2 regions of the Paenibacillus sp. FSL R7-0345 genome follow, and region 2 is predicted to be linked to the other one. Evidence: riboswitches for the same ligand, from Rfam matches in the RefSeq annotation. Region 2 holds a riboswitch; the other holds the start of a gene.

Region 1 (9,062 bases), 2.4 Mb from region 2:
GCTTAATGTACCTGATTCCGCGGATGCGATTGATGTACTGTCCAAGGTAGGCGGACTTGAGATCGCCGGGTTGGCCGGACTTATATTGGGAGCTGCTGCGGCCCGGGTTCCTGTGGTGCTGGATGGCTTTATTTCGGGTGCAGCAGCACTTGTTGCCAAAGCGCTTGCCCCGCTGTCTCACGATTATATGATCGCTTCCCATATCTCCGGCGAGCAGGGGCATAAGCTGATGCTGGAGCGGCTGGGTCTTACAGCGCTGCTTGATCTTGAACTCCGTCTCGGCGAAGGAACAGGCGGTGTGCTCTGCCTGCACTTTGTTGAAGCCGCCAGCCGGATTATGCGCGAAATGGCTACCTTTGAAAGCGCAGGAGTCTCGGGAGCGGATAGCCGATGAGTATTCTGGTAACGGGAGGAGCGCGCAGCGGCAAAAGCGGCTTCGCCGAACGCCTGACGCTGTCATTGGCAGGACAGGCGGTGTATGTGGCGACCGGACAAGCTTTTGACGATGAGATGAAGGCGCGGATTGACCTGCACCGGCGGCAGCGCGAAGAAAGCGGCGGACAATGGGAGACGGTGGAAGAGCCGCTGGATTTGCCGGGGCTGCTGCAACAGCTGTCGGGAGGTGGGGCAGTGCTGGTGGACTGCCTGACCCTTTGGCTGTCGAATGTCCTGCTGGCTGTTGAGAGTGGGCCGGACAGGCAGGAACGGGTCGAGGAGGAGATCGCCCGGCTGGAGGAAGCTGCCGCTGCCTTTCAAGGGACGCTGGTTCTTGTAACAAACGAAGTTGGTGACGGGATTGTACCGGAATATGCACTCGGACGGCTGTACCGGGATCTGGCCGGCAGGATGAATGCAAGACTGGCGGCGGGTTGCCAGCAGGTGTTTCTGGTAACTGCCGGAATACCGATAGAGCTGAAGAGCAGGGAGTACAAGCTGTGAGTGCGCGCAGGGACGCCGCTGCCGCTTTTCAGTTTCTGTCCCGCTTCCCGGTTAAGGATGGCGGGGATTTTTCCCCCGAGCTGCTGCGGCGCAGCGTGGCGTATTACCCGCTGGTCGGCGCGGCCATCGGGCTTAGCGTTGCGGCTGGAGCAGCAGCAGCGGTCTGGCTGCTGCCGGCCTGGCCTGCCGCAGTCATAACTCTCATTCTGTGGGTAGGGCTGACCGGCGGGCTGCATCTGGACGGCTGGATGGACAGCGCAGATGCACTGCTCAGCTACCGTTCACGGGAGCGGATGCTGGAGATTATGAAGGACAGCCGAGTGGGGGCCATGGGCGTGCTGGCCTGCGTGCTGCTTTTGCTGCTGAAAGCAGCGCTGCTGGCAGCTTTTATCGGGGGCAGCCGTTACTACGAGCTGCCACTGCTTCTGCTGCCGCCGGTGTGGAGCCGCTGGTACATGGTGCGGGCAATGGCCCGCTTCCCCCTGGCCCGCGGCAATGAAGGGCTGGCAGCGAGCTTCGCTGCGCTGCCTCCCCGGCAGGAGCGGCGCGCCATGCTGCTCGCCGCTCTGCTGACGCTTCCCGCAGCCGCAGCACCTTTGGTGCTCGGCGCGGGAGGCGGGGCATGGCCGCAGCATCTGGCTGCGGCCTGCCTGGCACCGCTGACTGCCGCGGCCTGCGGCGGATTCGCGGCGCGGCGGATCAGCAGCCGGCTCGGCGGGCTCACCGGCGACGTGTACGGCGCACTGAACGAGCTGCTGGAAGCAGCATTGCTGCTGCTTCTCGTGCTGCTGCAGCACAATCTGCTGTAGCTGATGTACAGGAGCACAGCACTTGGCCGGCTGACGCAGCTATCAGTACCGGGCTGGCTGCATCAGCCATATCGTAAGCCATTAGTATCCGGCCATCTGCATCAGCCATCAGTATCTGGCCATCTGTATCTAACCATCTGTATCTAACCATCTGTAGCAGAGCAGATATCTTTACCCGTCCGTTTTCCCTTGTATCCAGTCGGCGAAATCTGGAAAACGAATTAATATGGCTGGTTTACTTAACAGAGATGCGTTGCCGCTAGCTTGACGATTTGCAGAAAGTTCAGGAATTCCCCGGTTTCGGGTGTAATTTCCCGGCGCTAAAGGCAACCTTTTCGGGACTGCATTAGGTGAGCGGCGTTCGGTAGGCTGGCTGCACCTTGTACGGGAGAGTTGGAAGATGAAGTCTGTATACAAACTAACGGGCTTGTCCTGAAAAGAGGGATAATAATGTTCATGGCCATAATGCTGTTTATAGTAGCCGGGCTGGCCGAGATCGGGGGAGGGTATCTGGTCTGGCTCTGGCTGCGGGAATCACGCCCGCTCTGGTATGGGATCGCAGGCGCAGTTATCCTGGTTGCATATGGAATCATTCCTACTATTCAGAAATTTCCGTCCTTTGGCAGAGTGTACGCCGCATACGGCGGGGTGTTTATTGTTCTGGCAGTTCTGTGGGGCTGGCTGGTCGACAAAAAAACACCGGACATGTACGACTGGATCGGGGCCGCAATCTGCGTAATCGGGGTCTCCGTCATTCTGTGGGCACCGAGAAGCTAGGATATGTTCGAGAAGTCAGGTTATATATGTGTAAGTGCCGGACTGGGGAGGCTATTATACACTAATTGAACTTGAATATAGTCCGCAGCAGTACAACGGAAAAGTGTAATGTAGCCTGCGCGGAAATCCGTATGAAGCAGTAGCACCAAACAACCTTCTAACGGACTCAAATGACCGTATTCCCCGTCAAAAGCACACTTTAAAAATCTAACGGACCTCAGCGCCCTTATCCGGTCATATTGAGCCCAAAAACACCCCGCAGACAGACAATAAGGGCGCTACGGTCCGTTAGCCTGGTCAAATGCAGTAAACGGAAAGAATAAAGGCGCTACGGTCCGTTAGCACTCAGCAAGCAGTCAGTAGGCCGTTAGCAGTCAGCAGGCCGTTAAAAGTCAGCAAGCAGTCAGTAGGCCGTTAGCAGTCAGCACTCAGCAAGCATATAGCACTCAGTCAGCATTTAGCAGTCAGCAGGCCGTTAGCACCCAGCAGGCACTCAGCAGTCTGCCAATAGCCAGCAATCCGCAGTCATACCCCCGGTATAATAAATATTGTACGTAAAAAAGGACACCACGAAAGACAGCCGCCAAGCGGTGCTTCCGTAGTGTCCTTTTATTATTAAATCTTGAACTGAGCGACCGCCTGTTGAAGCTTGACAGCCTGCTCGTGCAGGTGCTCTACAGTCAGGGAATTGCCCTCCAGCTCCTGATACTGGCGGGAGGAATCCTCGGCAAGTGAACCGGCGATCGACTGCGAGGTGGCTGTGATCTGTGCAGCCTCTTCAACAGAGGCGCTGACTTCCTCTGTGCCGGCGGAAATTTCCTGGGTTGCCGCGGATACGGACTGGATGCTGTGGCTGATACTCTGGATCAGAATGAGCAGGTGGTTGAAGGCATCTCCGGCGGCAACGACCTTGCCGACCCCGGAGGATACTTCCGCGTTCACATGATTCATCTCCTCGACCGAACGGTTCATATCCTCCTGCAGGCTAAGCAGGAATTCACGGATCTGCTCATTGGATTCCTTGGACTGTTCGGACAGCTTGCGGACCTCTCCGGCAACAACGGCGAAGCCGCGGCCGTGTTCGCCTGCACGGGCTGCCTCAATAGAAGCGTTAAGGGACAGCATCTGGATCTGCTTCGTGATTTCGGTGATTCCCTGAACCACCTCGCCGATCATCTGCGAGCGTTCATTCATGATGCGGAACTGCTCAAGTGAATGCACCGAAACCTGCTCTACCTGGCGCATCTGTTCAACGGCACTCCGGGCGGTCTCATTCCCGCCGGCCGCTTCCTGTGAGGCCTCGCTGATCTGCTCGGTGACCTCACCGGCTGCAGCAGCAATATGCTGGATGCCGACATTGATTTCCTCCATCGCCTTGGAATTCTCAAAAGCGCTGGCGGCAATTGTTGCGCTCCCCTTGCTGATCTCAGTCACCGACTCAGCGGAGCGCTCGGCCATTCCGTTGAGTACCTCGACACGCTTCTTCAGATCATTGGCATCGGCGACAACGGTATTGGAGGTTTCCAGTACCTGGCTGATCATGTCCTTCAGCTTATGGCCCATGCTGCGGAAGCTTTCCGACAGCTGGCTGACCTCATCGTTGCCCTTGATGATCAGCTCCTGGGTGAAATCACCCTCTGCCAGCTTGTTGCTGTAGGCGGTGAGCCGGGTGAGCGGCCGGGTAATTCTGCGGCTCATGAAGTAGGCGGCTGTGAGTCCGACAATCAGGGAAGCCAGCGTGATGGCAACACTCGTCCAGACAATACTGTCTATTTTATCCTGAACAAAACCTAGATCATAACTCACACCAATCAGCATAGTGCTGCCGGGAATTCCGACGTAGGCTGTTCTATGTATACCATGACTGTCGCTATATGTGGTACTTACTCCTGTTTTACCTTTCGAGGCCTGGTCCATTACCGGGGTTACGGCAAGCGATTCGTCAGGCTTCAGCTTGGAGTCGTGATCGGCAGTCAGCACGGTGGCTTTGCCTTCGGCGAGATTGATCAGAAAGATGGTCTCCACATCATGCTGTTCTTTTTTATCCCGGAAATAATATTCCAGATTGGTTGCAGCCTGTTCACTTTTGTTAAGCGTCTGCTGGGCGTAGGTTGCATTCATTCCCTTGTAGGAATCCTGTGCTGCGGCAGTCAAAAGCTTGTTAATCTGCGGCATAACATAGCTGTCGATGGTACTCATGGAGATAAAGTAGAAGCTGATACTTAATACAAGCGACGTTAGCAACAGTACTGTAAACAAAAGAAGCGTGAATTTGCGGCTGATTGAATTTTTAAAACGTACCATTTCATTCTCTCCTTCGTGATTAGGATGCATCTATATCCCTCTGCAATGCCTTACAATCAAGCAGGCACAATATATTCCATAGGTATAGGTCATATATAAGGATATTGGACTCGAAATACGATTGATAACTATTCTATAGAATTAACCTCCGGTTGAATAGTGAAAAATGCAACAATCACGCAGAATTTTCTGAAAAATTTAATAATATTCGAATAAGTTATGTGATTTTCAAAAATATACAGGGGAATTACTGAATTTGCCGGAAATAAAATTTCATGGCTTGTTAGCTTCTCTTGTGGTAGAGTAGTAATGTTTTGTTCCGGCATAACATCATAACCGCGGTTCGTAACCATCCCGCGTAACCAAAACTAGGAGGATTTAAAGATACATGTTTAATTTGCTGTGGGGAATTGTGTTTGTCATTGTCAATTTTGCCTTTTTTCTGGTCTGCTACCGGCTGTTCGGTAAAAAGGGCCTGTATGCCTGGGTTGGAGTAGCAACGGTTATCGCCAACATCCAGGTGGCCAAAACCATCGAAATGCCGTTTGGCATTGTAATGACGCTCGGCAATACGATGTACGTCACGCTCTATATGACCAGCGACCTGCTGAATGAGAAATACGGCAGAGCTGAAGCGCGTAATGCGGTCTGGTTCGGTTTCTTCACGCTGCTGATGACGACGGCGATTATGCAGATGGTGCTTGTGTTTGAGCCGCAGGAGACCGATATCGCACAGTCTTCCCTGGAGACAATCTTTGGCATGATGCCGCGTCTGGCCCTGGGCAGTCTGACTGCTTACTTTATCAGCCAGTTCCTGGATGTACGCCTGTACTCCTGGATTCGTAAATATTACGGCAGCTCCCGTCAGCTGTGGATCCGCTCGAACGGCAGCACGATGGTCAGCTCCTTTGTAGATACGCTGATTTTCTGCACCATTGCGTTTGCCGGACTGTATGATCTGAAGGTGTGGACGGAGATTCTGCTGACCACCTACCTGTCCAAATTCCTGCTTACCGGTGCCGGTACACCTATCCTGTACATTGCCCGTTCCTTCAGCTTTGCCGAAGAGACAGGGAGCCGCAAGGATACCGAAGCCCGGATTGATGTATAAAAGAATGCTTTAAACGCATATAAATAAAAAAAGCAGCAAGCCCCCGGAAAAGGGCTTGCTGCTTTTTTTGTATAGTAGCTGCAGTACAGCAGAATGGAGCTGTCTACAGCTGAATTACCGACAGTTCCTTAGGGTAGCTGGTAAGAGTAACTGGACCTTCGGCGGTAATAAACACGTCGTCCTCAATACGTACACCGCCGAGACCCGGTACATAAATGCCCGGCTCGACCGTAAACACATTGCCGTTCTCGATAACGTCTGTGTTCAGACCATGCAGCGAAGGGTATTCATGGGTGTCCATCCCCAGGCCGTGTCCGACACGGTGCATGAAGTATTCGCCGTAGCCGGCAGCCTCGATAACATCGCGTGCAGCCTTGTCCACCGAACCAAAGGTGGCTCCGGCTGTGGAGGCAGCGATCCCGGCCATATTGGCGGCCAGAACGGTGTTGTAGATCTCAACCAGCTTGCTGTCGATATCACCGACAGCAAAGGTGCGCGTTATATCGGAGGCGTAGCCTGCAGCATATACGCCCATATCGAACATCAGCAGATCGCCGGGCTGAATGATCCGGTCCCCTGGTACGCCATGCGGCAGGGCCGTATTGGGTCCGGAGAGGACCATCGTATCAAAGGAGGGGCCGGAAGCGCCGACTTTTTTCATCAGGTATTCAAGCTCGGCAACCAGCTCGATTTCCGTTACTCCGCTCTTGATATGGCTCAGCCCGCGGCGGAGCACCTCCTCGATAAGCTCAGCGGCATGCTTCATCCGGCTGATCTCCTCCGGAGTCTTTCTGGCCCGCATGGCCCGCAGCAAAGGACCGATATCGCTGAAGCTTCCGGCCGGAACAGCTGCGGATAACAGCTCGTAGCGGCTCACGGAGAAGTGTTCCTTTTCAATACCGAGTGTTCCTGGTGCTGTACCTCCAAAACGGGATTGAAGCAGCTCATACGGATTATCCGTATCGCTGTGTGTCAGAATCGTCTTGACTGAGGAGGCCGCATGCGCCGCCTCACTGTCGAGCGCCGGAACAATCAGGACCGGCTCCACGCCGCGGATCAGCAGCAGGCCAAGAAACCGCTCATGCGGGTTCGAGGCAAAGCCGGTCAGATAATAGACATGCTTGGGATCGGTGACGAGCAGTGCATCCAGCCCGCTTCCCGCCATTCCCTGCTCCAGGCTTTTCAGAGCGTCGTTCATTTCAGGTATTCCCCTTTCGTATAACCCTTCTAAACAACAATTCTCTAATTATAGCAGAGATTCCGTCAATGTCCCGATAAGCGCCTGCGGACTGCCTTCATATACTCCGCCGTGATAGCAGAGGATGGTGCGGACCCGCAGGTCCTTCAGCTTCAGCAGGCTGCGCAGCGCCAGCGGCATATCCGGTGTGGCGACATCCCACGGTCCGGCCAGCTCGCCGTCCAGGACACGCAGCTCATCGGCAGCAAGCAGCAGCTCCTGTTCCCGCTGGTAGAGGCAGATATGTCCCGGTGTATGCCCGGGAGTGTGGATAATCTCAAGCCCGCCGCCCCAGGGCAGACGTTCAGCATCATGAAGCTCTTCGATTTCCGGCAGCTGCTTCAGCTGCTCCAGAAAGCGCTCGAACGATTCCCGGCGCTCCGGCGGCAGCTGGGCTATCCGTTCCGGGGTCATTTTGAGCATCGGCCGGCTGCCGCCTATAACCGGCAGATCACCCGGATGAGCAAAGATCCGGACACCGGGGAATTGACGGGCAAGTGCGGGAAGATTCCCGATATGGTCTGTATCCTGATGGGTTAGAATGATCCGTTTCAGACTGGCAGGAGCTTCGCCTGCTTCCTCAATGGCCTTAATCAGAGCCTCATACTGGTCAAACATGCCGGTGTCAATCAGCGTCAGCCCGTCCGCATCTTTAAGCAGTACAGGATGCACCTGGGATTCTCCCAGCGGGATAGTAAGCACAATAACATTTGGTCTGATCTGCATCGTTAGCTCCGGGAGCATGTCCCGGACTCACCTCCTGAAAGTTTGGGGCTATTCTTTTCTTACACCCCTGATATAATGTAACATTATCTTAGATCAACTGCCTGGTAAAGGCCAGGCCGGGACTGCAGTCGGCAGGGTCCTGCACAGGAGAGGGGAATGAGCGGCTATGCATAATAAAATTCTGCTTGTCACCGGAGGCAACTCCGGTATGGGACTGGCTACAACGATTGAAATGGCCCGCCGGGGAGCGAAGGTGATTATGGCCTGCCGCAGCCGGATACGCGGCGAAGCCGCTCTGGCTGAAGCCCGGCGCCAGAGCGGTTCGGAAGATATTACGCTGATGCTGTGTGATCTGGCTTCCTTCCAGAGCATCCGCAGCTTTGCTGAGGAATTTCTGGCGGCCTATCCGGTGCTGGATGTGCTGATCAACAATGCAGGAGTCGTTACGATTAAGCGGGAGCTGACGGCAGACGGCTACGAGATGGATTTCGGTGTCAATCATCTGGGGCATTTTCTGCTGGCCAATCTGCTGCTCGGAGCGCTGAAGAAGGCGGAGCAGGGCCGGGTTGTCGTTGTAGCTTCCGGGGCTTACAAGATCGGCAAGCTCTATCTGGAAGACCATACGCTGTCGCGGGGTTTTAATCCTGCCAAGGCCTATGCCCGCTCCAAGCTGGCCAACCTCCTGTTCACGCGTGAGCTGGCTGCCCGCCTGAAGGGGACTGCAGTAACGGTTAATGCGGTGCATCCGGGGGCAGTGGGCACCAGCATCGGGGTAAACCGGGATACCGGCTTCGGCCGCTCGGTGCTGAAGCTGCTGTCCTACTTCTTCCTGACGCCGGAGCAGGGTGCAGACACTGCCGTTTATCTGGCAACAGCTCCGGAGCTAGGCAATATAAGCGGGCAGTATTATTACCGCCGCCAAATCCAGGAGCTGTCGCCCAGGGCTGCAGATGCCAAGGAAGCAGCGCGTCTGTGGCAGTGGAGCCTTGAACAGACCGGACTGGACTTATATAGATTTTTATAAATAGGGGGAAAGAACAGCATGGCATGGAACAATTACAGCATAGAAGATGCATCGCTGGAGGATTTAGGGGCAATTGTGGAGATTTATAATTCAACAATCGCGGGGCGGGTGGTTACTGCCGATCTGGAGCCTGTG
Region 2 (9,062 bases):
ATAGAGGAGAACGAGATGGCCACAATTCCGATCAGCATGAGCAGCGGGACCGGAACCGGGGGTTTTTTAACATTCACAGAGCAGCGTCCTTTCAGGTCTTACGACAAAATTTAAGGCTATATTAGAGCTTATATCCTGGTTGCCCTTTCAGTCAACCAAAAAACCCGCCGGAAATACCAAGCGGGCTGTCCTTATCCATTCTGGCTGTTACGGCTTCAGTATAACCTTGATGCAATCCTCTTCCTTCTCGCCAAATATCTTGTAGGCATGCTCCGCTCTGCTGATCGGCAGCTTATGGGTGATAATGTCAGTAGGATCGAATTTCTTCTCCTTGATCATCTGATAAAGCTGCGGCATGTAATGGATGACCGGAGCCTGACCCATCTTGAGGGTAATATTACGCTCAAACAGATGCCCCAGCGGGAACATGTTGTAGTTCAGGCCATATACGCCGATAAGCTGGATGGTGCCGAACTTGCGGACAACCTCCGAGGCAATCCGGAATGCGCCAAGCGCCCCGCCCTGGAGCATCAGCGCCGTCTCCACCTTTTCCACTACAGTCTTCTTGGCATCCAGGCCGACACAGTCGATAACGACATCTGCTCCCCCGCGTGTAATCTCCTTCATATGCGATTCAAAGTCTTTGATCTCTTCAAAATTGAATATTTCCACATTATTGGTCAGTTTGGCATGATTCAGCCGGTACTGCACATGATCGACGGCAATGACCCGGGCAGCGCCCTTCATCCAGGCGAATTTCTGGGTCAGCAGCCCGACCGGACCGCAGCCGAGCACGATAACTGTATCTCCGGGTTTAACACCGGCATGCTCAACGCCCCACCAGGCAGTTGGTACAATGTCAGACAGGAAAAGCAGCTTTTCATCCTCCATCTCCGCATCCTCAGGAACCACAAACGGTCCGAAGTTACCGTACGGCACCCGCAGCAGCTCTGCCTGTCCTCCCGCAAATCCGCCGTACGAATCGGAATAACCGAGCATACCGCCGGTATCCTTGGCATCATTCGCATGATCGCACTGGCTCTCCATCTCATGCTGGCAGAAATAACAGTGTCCGCAAGCAACATTAAACGGAATGATGACCCGGTCGCCTTTTTTAACCCTGGTTACATCAGGTCCCACTTCTTCGACGATCCCCATCGGCTCATGTCCGATTACATAATCATCATGCATGCCCGGAATTTCACCGTTATAAATATGCAGGTCAGAACCGCAGATAGCCGTTGAGGTTACACGGATGATGATATCGTCCTTTTTCTCCAGCCTGGCATCGGCGACATCTTTGACTTCCACTTTCTTCTTCCCTTGGTACGTAACAGCTCTCATGATGAGAACCACTCCTTTGAAAGTAGAGTAATAACAAACCTATTATGTTATAACCCCAAATTCCTCCGGATTATCCCCTCAGCCGAAAGTTTGTACGCGTTATTGCGATATTCCATCCGCTCCGGCTGGCGGATACAGCAGCGGGGAATACATCATCAGGGCATGATTTTCCGCTACAGGCTCATCCCCGGCCAGTTCTCCGCTGCGGGTCAGCATTCTGCGCCGGATCTTGTTGCTGCGGACATATCCGCCCCATGGTTCCAGACTGATGACATGATCCGCCTCATACACTTCATAGTTGTACAGCGGCTCACTATCACACCGCCATTCCCCGTGCAAAAATGTATCGTCAAGGTTCAGCTTCAGCTGATAGGTCTGCTCCGTATGATTCGTCAGCTGGAGGTCAAGGTAGTTATATGCGCAGGTAGCACCGCTGCCAAACGGCTGGGTGCGCCGTTCGTCCGGAAATACGTCATAGCTGTGGCGGTGCCGCTCTGTCACGGTCAGCGGGGTGTGCAGCGCCATCCAGTAGATCAGATTCGACAGCTGGCACAATCCGCCGCCTGTGCCGGTGCGGAAACCGCCATAGAATAACACCATCCCGTCCAGATAGCCTTTACGGCGGGTCGGCTTGCCGATACTCCGCCAATAGGAAAAGGTTTCGCCCGGACGGATCAGCAGCCCGTCCAGCCTGCGGACAGCAATCGTCAGATTGGTGATTTTATTGTACTGCAGCTGCATGTCTACATTACGCAGCTTCCGCAGCAAAGGGGTTGCGTGACCTGCGGCTGAATACGTGAGCGTATCGCTGCTGAAGGTCTTGGCCCTTTTGCCGGAGCGCGTCAGCCACTGCAGGTATCTTTTACAGGTGAAATACCGTTTTCCGGCAAACAACCTCAATCTGGAACGGCGGACGGGCTTCATTGCCGCTTTGGCCCGGCTCAAGGGAAGGTAATCTCGTCTGCATGGCGCAGCTTGGCGAATCTCCCCCCGAGTAACCCATTATGATGCCGTACAATCTCTTCCCCGCTCCAATTTCCGTTATCAAAGGTACTGTTCGCATCCTGTACCAGTGTATTGCTGTAGCCCATGCTGTAAGCACGCCGGCAGGTTGTATCAACACAGAATTCAGTCTGCATCCCGCAGATAACAAGCTCTGTTATCCCTTGCCGCTGAAGCTCTTCATGCAGCACAGTACGGTGAAACGCATCCCAGGTCGGCTTTTCCACAATGATTTCGCCTTCCTGCGGCGTGATCCGGCTGCTGATCTCCCAGGTAGGGAGCCCTTTGGTATATTCTTCGTCTTCCGTATGCTGGATATATACTACAGGTGCTCCGGCCGAGCGGGCCTTCCCAAGCAGGGAAACAATCCGGTCCATTACTTGCTCCCCGTCATAGAGACTCATTCCTGGATAAGAGAACATTGCTTCCTGAACATCAATAATTAGCAGTGCTTTAGTCATTTCTAAATTCCTCCCTGTTAAAAATAATCCTGATTTCGTTTAATAGTGAATAACCAGCGAATCCGTTTAATGATGCTTATTATCTTGCTGATGCTGTAAGAGAGGTGCCTAAAGAATCTCTAAAGGACTACAAACGGTACATCAGCCATATCTTCAGGCATATGCTGTAAATGTCAGTCAGCAGCAGGCTCAAAGGCTGAAAATTCAGATTATCCCAATACTCCCACTATCTATCTTAACATGTTTATTGTTTAAAAGATCAGCAAAAAGAGGCGTCTTACGCCATCATCAGATGGTGTAAGACGCCACGTAAGTCCATGCAGCTATTTTCCCCGCTTGTTATGCCAGATCAGTGCGTGCAGCTGCGGCAGCACCCGCACCCGGTTCATGTCCGGATCGGCAATCACCAGATTGAACAGCCATTCCAGCCGTCCAAGCAGGCGTCCGGAAATATCCCCCGGCTCTGTAACATTATCATTCCCGGGCTGCAGGTACAGCTGAACTCCCGGATAACGCTGGTGCACCATTTTGGCATAGGCATAATCTTCTTCATTGAAGACCACAACCTTCAGGCTGTGTGCCCCTTTGCCCGGCACCTTCAGCTTCTCCAGAATGCCGTCCAGTACTGCCCAGTCTGTCTTCATGCCGGAGCTTGGCGGTTTAGGGCTGATCGTTAATGCATCGATCTCATAAAACCAGTCCTGCCAGCGGCTGCCCTGGGTCTCGATCGCAGCCTGAATGCCGCGCTCATGCAGGAGATCAACAAACTGCCCCATGCTGTCTCCTAGCAGGGCCGGGTTGCCGCCGGAGATCGTCACGGAATCAAAGTTATTGCCGGCAAGGGCAAGCAGCTCGTTCATAATCTCCTCAGGCTCCAGCATCCGCACAATATCCTTGGCTGATCCGTCCCAGGTAAAGGCGGAGTCACACCAGCTGCAGCGGTAATCACAGCCGTAGGTGCGGACGAACATCGTCTTCACGCCAATAACGGCACCTTCACCCTGAATGGTCGGACCGAACATTTCAATTACCGGAATTTTACTCACAGTCACAGCCTCCATGCATCCGGTAGGCCGGACCGTCATCCGGGAGGTCTGCAGCCAGAACTTCCGCCCAGGAGGTTGGTGTCTCCCACAGCTTTACCGAATACAAAGGCAGATCCGCCAGCTTCAGCCAGTAGGCAATGTACGCAGACATGTTCTCTACAGTGGTACGGAAGCCGAGCAGAGCTACTTTGGAACCTGTCTGTTTCAAGGTTTCCAGGACAGGCTCGTTGCCCATCGCCAGAAAAGCATGATCCAGCCGGTCCACCAGCTGCTGCTGTACGGTCGCTTTGATATCACTGAAATCAATCACAAACCCTTCATCGGAGTGGCCGGCTTCTGTCAGCGGCTTGCCTTTAAGCATAACCTCCAGCTTGTACGTATGCCCGTGCAGATTACTGCATTTTCCTTTGTGGCCGATCAGCTGATGCGCCGAGTCAAAGGTAAATATTTTACAGACCGTTACTTCCCCCAGCATTACAGCACCGCCTTCCGCTCTGCCACATACTGGTCCAGCCCGCGCTGGCGCAGCAGACAAGCCGGACAAGTGCCGCAGCCGCTGCCGATAATACCGTTATAGCAGGTCAGCGTATGCTCACGGACATAATCGAACTGGCCGAGTTCATCGGCGAGCTTCCAGGTTTCTTTTTTATCGAGCCACATTAGCGGGGTGTGAATAACGAACTCATAATCCATCGACAGGTTAAGCGTCACATTCAGTGATTTTACAAACACATCCCGGCAGTCAGGATAACCGCTGAAGTCGGTCTGGCACACGCCGGTGATAATATTGGCATAGCCCAGCTGCTTCGCCATAATGGCGGCAAACGACAGGAACAGCAGGTTACGCCCGTCCACGAATGTGCTCGGCAGCTCCCCGTCTTCCCCCGCTTCAATTGCAATATCATCCCGGGTAAGCGCGTTTGGCGCCAGCTGATTAAGCAGGCCCAGATCCAGAATATGCTGTTTCACGCCGAACGCAGCAGCAATCTTCTTCGCTACCTCAATCTCCGCCGCATGCCGCTGGTTATAGTTAAACGTAACAACCTGAACCTCATCGAAATGCTGTAATGCCCATGCGAGGCAGGTTGTGCTGTCTTGTCCGCCGCTGAATACGACGAGTGCTTTTTTATTCATACGATTCCTCTCTCCTCCCATGCCTTCCGTCTACCGGTTGTCCACTTTTTCAGGATACAGGTCATGATTCATCAGCCGGTGTCCGGCCATCGCCTCATACTTGGTTCCCGGACGCCCCCAGTTGCAGTAAGGATCAATGGAAATGCCGCCGCGCGGTGTAAACTTGCCCCACACTTCGATATAACGCGGATTCATCAGGGAGATCAGATCATTCATAATAATGTTGACACAGTCCTCATGAAAATCGCCATGATTGCGGAAGCTGAACAGGTACAGCTTAAGTGACTTGGATTCCACCATTTTGATATCGGGAATGTACGAGATGTACATCACGCCGAAATCCGGCTGCCCGGTTACCGGACACAGGCTGGTGAACTCCGGACAATTGAATTTGACAAAATAATCGCGGCCGGGATGCTTATTATCGAATGATTCCAGCACCTCCGGATCGTATCCGAAATTATACTTGGTTCCCTGGTTACCCAGCAGGGTTACCTCTGGCATTTCCTCTTTCAGTCTGCCTTCTGACATGACAAAAAACCCCTCTCTTTTCCCCCGGCTTGCTGCCGGAAATAGGAAAGAAGAACGAGATTTCGAAAACCTGGCTCTACTAAATAGTTTTTTATAGAGGGAGTTTGCGAACCTCTCCTGCGCTGGTGCACAGAATTCTTCTTATGCTTGTTAGCGCCTTGAACTATACCATGTTTTGCAGTCTCCTGGCAAGCGGGCCTTACAGATGATCCAGAACCAGCGAGCACAGCATTCCCAGCGCGGCAGCCAGTCCGGTCAGCGGTCCACTATCCTCATAGGCTTCGGGCATCATGGTGGAAGAAACCATGGCAATAATACCTCCTCCGGCAAAAGAGGCAATCAGCGCTGTCGTATAATCATTGGCATGATCCATAAACGCATAGCCTGCTCCTGAAGCTGCTGTTGAAATAACCAGTACGCCGAGCCAGAGCATTATCACTTTGCTTTTGCTGTAACCGTCCTGCTTGAGTCCGGCCGTACTGGACAGCCCCTCCGGAATATTGCTGAGGAAAATGGCGATCACCAGCAGCAGGCTCACTCCCTTACCGGCAATCAGGCTAGCCCCGATCATGATCGACTCAGGTATGGCATCCAGCACGGTTCCGGCGAATATCGCCAGACCGCTTCCGCTTTGCGGCTTTGCGTTTTTCTCCGAACGGACCGAACGCTTCCTTCCTGATCCCCCTTTGCGGGAGATGTACCAGTCAAACAGGGTAAACACCAGGGCACCGGCAATAAACCCGATAATGGTCGGAGCCAGTCCGCCGTCATTTGCGGAATCATCCAGCAGCTCATAGGCGGCAGCTCCAATCAGCACCCCTGTTCCGAATGCCATAATGAAGCCGATCAACTTGGCGGGAATCCGCAGAAACAGTGCCGCCAGCGCACCAATCAGTACGGCCGAACCCGATACTGCTCCCCATAAAAGAGCATTCCACACTAACGTCACCTTCTTTTGTCACCAGGAATTGCGTTCTATACGCATAACCATATTGTACACTTCAAAAGCGCTGCGCAAACACCCGTGACAAATACTGCAGACCAGGTTATAAAGGATGGATTCAATTACACATAAAAGGGTAACTTAAAATATAAACTGCTATATTAAGGATGGGATCAGCTTATGGAACAAGCCGTGCAGCAGCTAAAAGAGTGGTTAGCCTCAGAGGCGGATAAAACGATTGTCATTAAAAAGCATGAGCTGGAGGATGTGGACACGGTACACTTCAGCCTGGAGAGTGTGGATTACCGGAGCTCCGAGGATGTCATTGACGATTATCTCGAAGATGCGCTGATTCTTAGAGGCACGGGTCACACGTTAAATGCAGACGGCGAGCTTGTACCCCTGCCGCAACCAAGCTATGAAATTGCCGTCAGCGGCCTGCAGATCCATTCGGCAGAAGCGGACCAAGCAGAGCTGCAGACAGACCGGGCCCGGTATACCATTACTATCGGTGAATCTTAATACAGAAGGGTTCATGATAATAACATGTTCGCTATTTGTATTTAGACAAAAAAAGGAGGCCACAGCTGTATGCTGCGGCCTCCTCTTCAATCTTCCCCGATAATCCGGACTTCCGTCTCCAGATCTACCCCGAACTTATCCTTGACCGCAGCGCGGACATGATGGATTAGTCCAATGTAGTCGTTGGCCGTAGCATTATCCGCGTTTACGATAAAGCCCGCATGTTTGCGGGACACCTCTGCCCCGCCGATTCTTACGCCCTGCAGCCCGCTTTCCTGAATCAGCTGCCCGGCGAACCGGCCCGGCGGACGCTTGAATACACTGCCGCAGGAAGGATATTCAAGCGGCTGCTTCGATTCCCGCAGATAGGTCAGCTCATCCATTTTCGCTTTGATGGCCGCAGGATCTCCCGGCTGCAGGGCAAAGCGCGCCTCCAGCACAATATAATCTCCGCCGGCAAAAATACTGTGCCGGTAACCAAACTGCAGCTCTTCGCCCCGCAGTGTAACGAGCTCTCCGGCCTTGTTAACGGCCAGCGCACTGTGCAGCACATCCTTAACCTCGCCGCCGTACGCACCGGCGTTCATATAAAGCGCGCCGCCTACTGTTCCCGGGATGCCGCAGGCAAATTCCAGGCCCGTCAGCTCCTGCTCCAGCGCATAGGCCGAGGTATCGATAATTTTGGCGCCGCACTGGGCAATCAGCAGCCCGTTCTCTATAGTCATCTTATCCAAAACCGAAGTATACAGCACAATCCCGCGGATTCCGCCGTCGCGGATAATGACATTAGAACCGTTGCCCAGCACGGTTAAAGGAATGTTATTCTTGCTGGCATATGTAACAACACTCTGTATTTCCTCATAGCTTGCTGGTACAGCCAGAATGTCGGCTATACCGCCGATTTGCGTAAATACATAAGTCTTCAGCAGTTCCCGGCTTCTTACCGTTCCGTCCGGAAGAAGCTGCTGCAAATCCTGTTCAATTTGGCTTATATTCATGTTCATGCTCCTTTATAAATCAATACATAATCACGTTATCAGCCTGATTAATGGCATCCCCAACTGTAACAACGAACAGGCTCCCTTGTCAATGACGGGAGCCTGCGGCTGATGCTGTGCTATCGAAGTTTATGCGGCAATTTTGCAAAATATGATCTACGCCTGCCCGGCAGAGGCCGTATTGCGGAATTCTAGCCGGCGCACCGCCCGCTCATCCTCTTTCATCCGCGGACAGGTGTAGCAATAGCTTCCGCCTTCAGTGCGGTAATAAAGGCAGCAGCGGTTACGCATATTCACGGTCTTACCGGGCTCAGCCAGCGATTCGATCTTGCGCACCTGGACATGGAACGGATTTCTCTTCAAGCCGAACACCTCTGCCGGCATTTCTTCGCGAAGATACCGGTAATCTTCCTGCAAAGTTTCCGGCAGGCCTGCAGGAAGATCTCGGGAGGTAAAAACCTCCAGATAATAGTTGAACTTAGTGGGCAGCTGGCCCCAGATTTCGCTTCCGGCAAGGCCTGTGACATGCGATAGCATGGACATCAGCGGAGCAGCCGAATCCCGGTAGAACTGCGTCAGCTGTTCATTGCGCCAGTCTGTCCGCAGCTTGGCGTCTGCAGGAGCCGGAGTGAATGACCATTCGTCCAGGGAGAAGACTACACGCCAATATCCATTAGATGGAATGAGGTGCACAGACAAGTCGGACAGACTGATACCAGGACTGGCAGAATAGACAGAAAGAGCATATTGGACCGCAAGGGCCACATTACCAAAAGCACCGGCAAAATAGGTTGCAGCCACCTTGTCATCCAGTCCTTTGATAAGCGGCCTGTAACACTCGACAAAGGCTCTCATTCCCGCTTCATCCGTCATCTCTGCAACATTAAAAGAGTGCACTGCCCCTTCCGGAATACCGTGGTGCAGATCAAATGTACTGCTGAAATCCTGTATCTGTTGCTGTTGTGCATCATTCATTCCATTTCCTCCTCTGTATGCGTGCCACTTGTTGTTTGTTTTACAATCCTGCAGCCTTATAAGCCGCCAGCTCATACGGCAGGCACAGCGGCACGCCGGTACGCGG

What was found. Region 2 has a riboswitch for preQ1 ahead of queF (preQ(1) synthase). Riboswitches for the same ligand answer to the same signal wherever they lie in the genome.
Region 1: it holds a riboswitch for preQ1, as region 2 does, so the genes downstream of both, NST84_RS06070 (queuosine precursor transporter) here and queF (preQ(1) synthase) in region 2, are expected to answer to the same signal.

The regions. Positions count from the first base shown of each region.
Region 1 covers NZ_CP152002.1:1,403,742-1,412,803, forward strand. The annotation lists gene cobT (nicotinate-nucleotide--dimethylbenzimidazole phosphoribosyltransferase) at 1-394, shown strand, start outside; gene cobU (bifunctional adenosylcobinamide kinase/adenosylcobinamide-phosphate guanylyltransferase) at 391-939, shown strand; gene cobS (adenosylcobinamide-GDP ribazoletransferase) at 936-1,748, shown strand; gene NST84_RS06060 (YnfA family protein) at 2,199-2,525, shown strand; gene NST84_RS06065 (methyl-accepting chemotaxis protein) at 3,141-4,829, opposite strand; PreQ1 riboswitch class I at 5,162-5,207, shown strand; gene NST84_RS06070 (queuosine precursor transporter) at 5,218-5,940, shown strand; gene NST84_RS06075 (Xaa-Pro peptidase family protein) at 6,044-7,138, opposite strand; gene NST84_RS06080 (MBL fold metallo-hydrolase) at 7,187-7,921, opposite strand; gene NST84_RS06085 (SDR family oxidoreductase) at 8,070-8,927, shown strand; gene NST84_RS06090 (N-acetyltransferase family protein) at 8,946-9,062, shown strand, end outside.
Region 2 covers NZ_CP152002.1:3,784,620-3,793,681, forward strand. The annotation lists gene NST84_RS15960 (DMT family transporter) at 1-77, opposite strand, end outside; gene NST84_RS15965 (zinc-dependent alcohol dehydrogenase) at 208-1,344, opposite strand; gene NST84_RS15970 (VanW family protein) at 1,444-2,268, opposite strand; gene NST84_RS15975 (cysteine hydrolase family protein) at 2,286-2,807, opposite strand; gene queE (7-carboxy-7-deazaguanine synthase QueE) at 3,131-3,853, opposite strand; gene NST84_RS15985 (6-carboxytetrahydropterin synthase) at 3,846-4,328, opposite strand; gene queC (7-cyano-7-deazaguanine synthase QueC) at 4,328-4,987, opposite strand; gene queF (preQ(1) synthase) at 5,018-5,518, opposite strand; PreQ1 riboswitch class I at 5,596-5,639, opposite strand; gene NST84_RS16000 (ZIP family metal transporter) at 5,718-6,458, opposite strand; gene NST84_RS16005 (hypothetical protein) at 6,642-6,983, shown strand; gene murB (UDP-N-acetylmuramate dehydrogenase) at 7,070-7,981, opposite strand; gene NST84_RS16015 ((2Fe-2S)-binding protein) at 8,138-8,956, opposite strand; gene NST84_RS16020 (ABC transporter ATP-binding protein) at 8,997-9,062, opposite strand, start outside.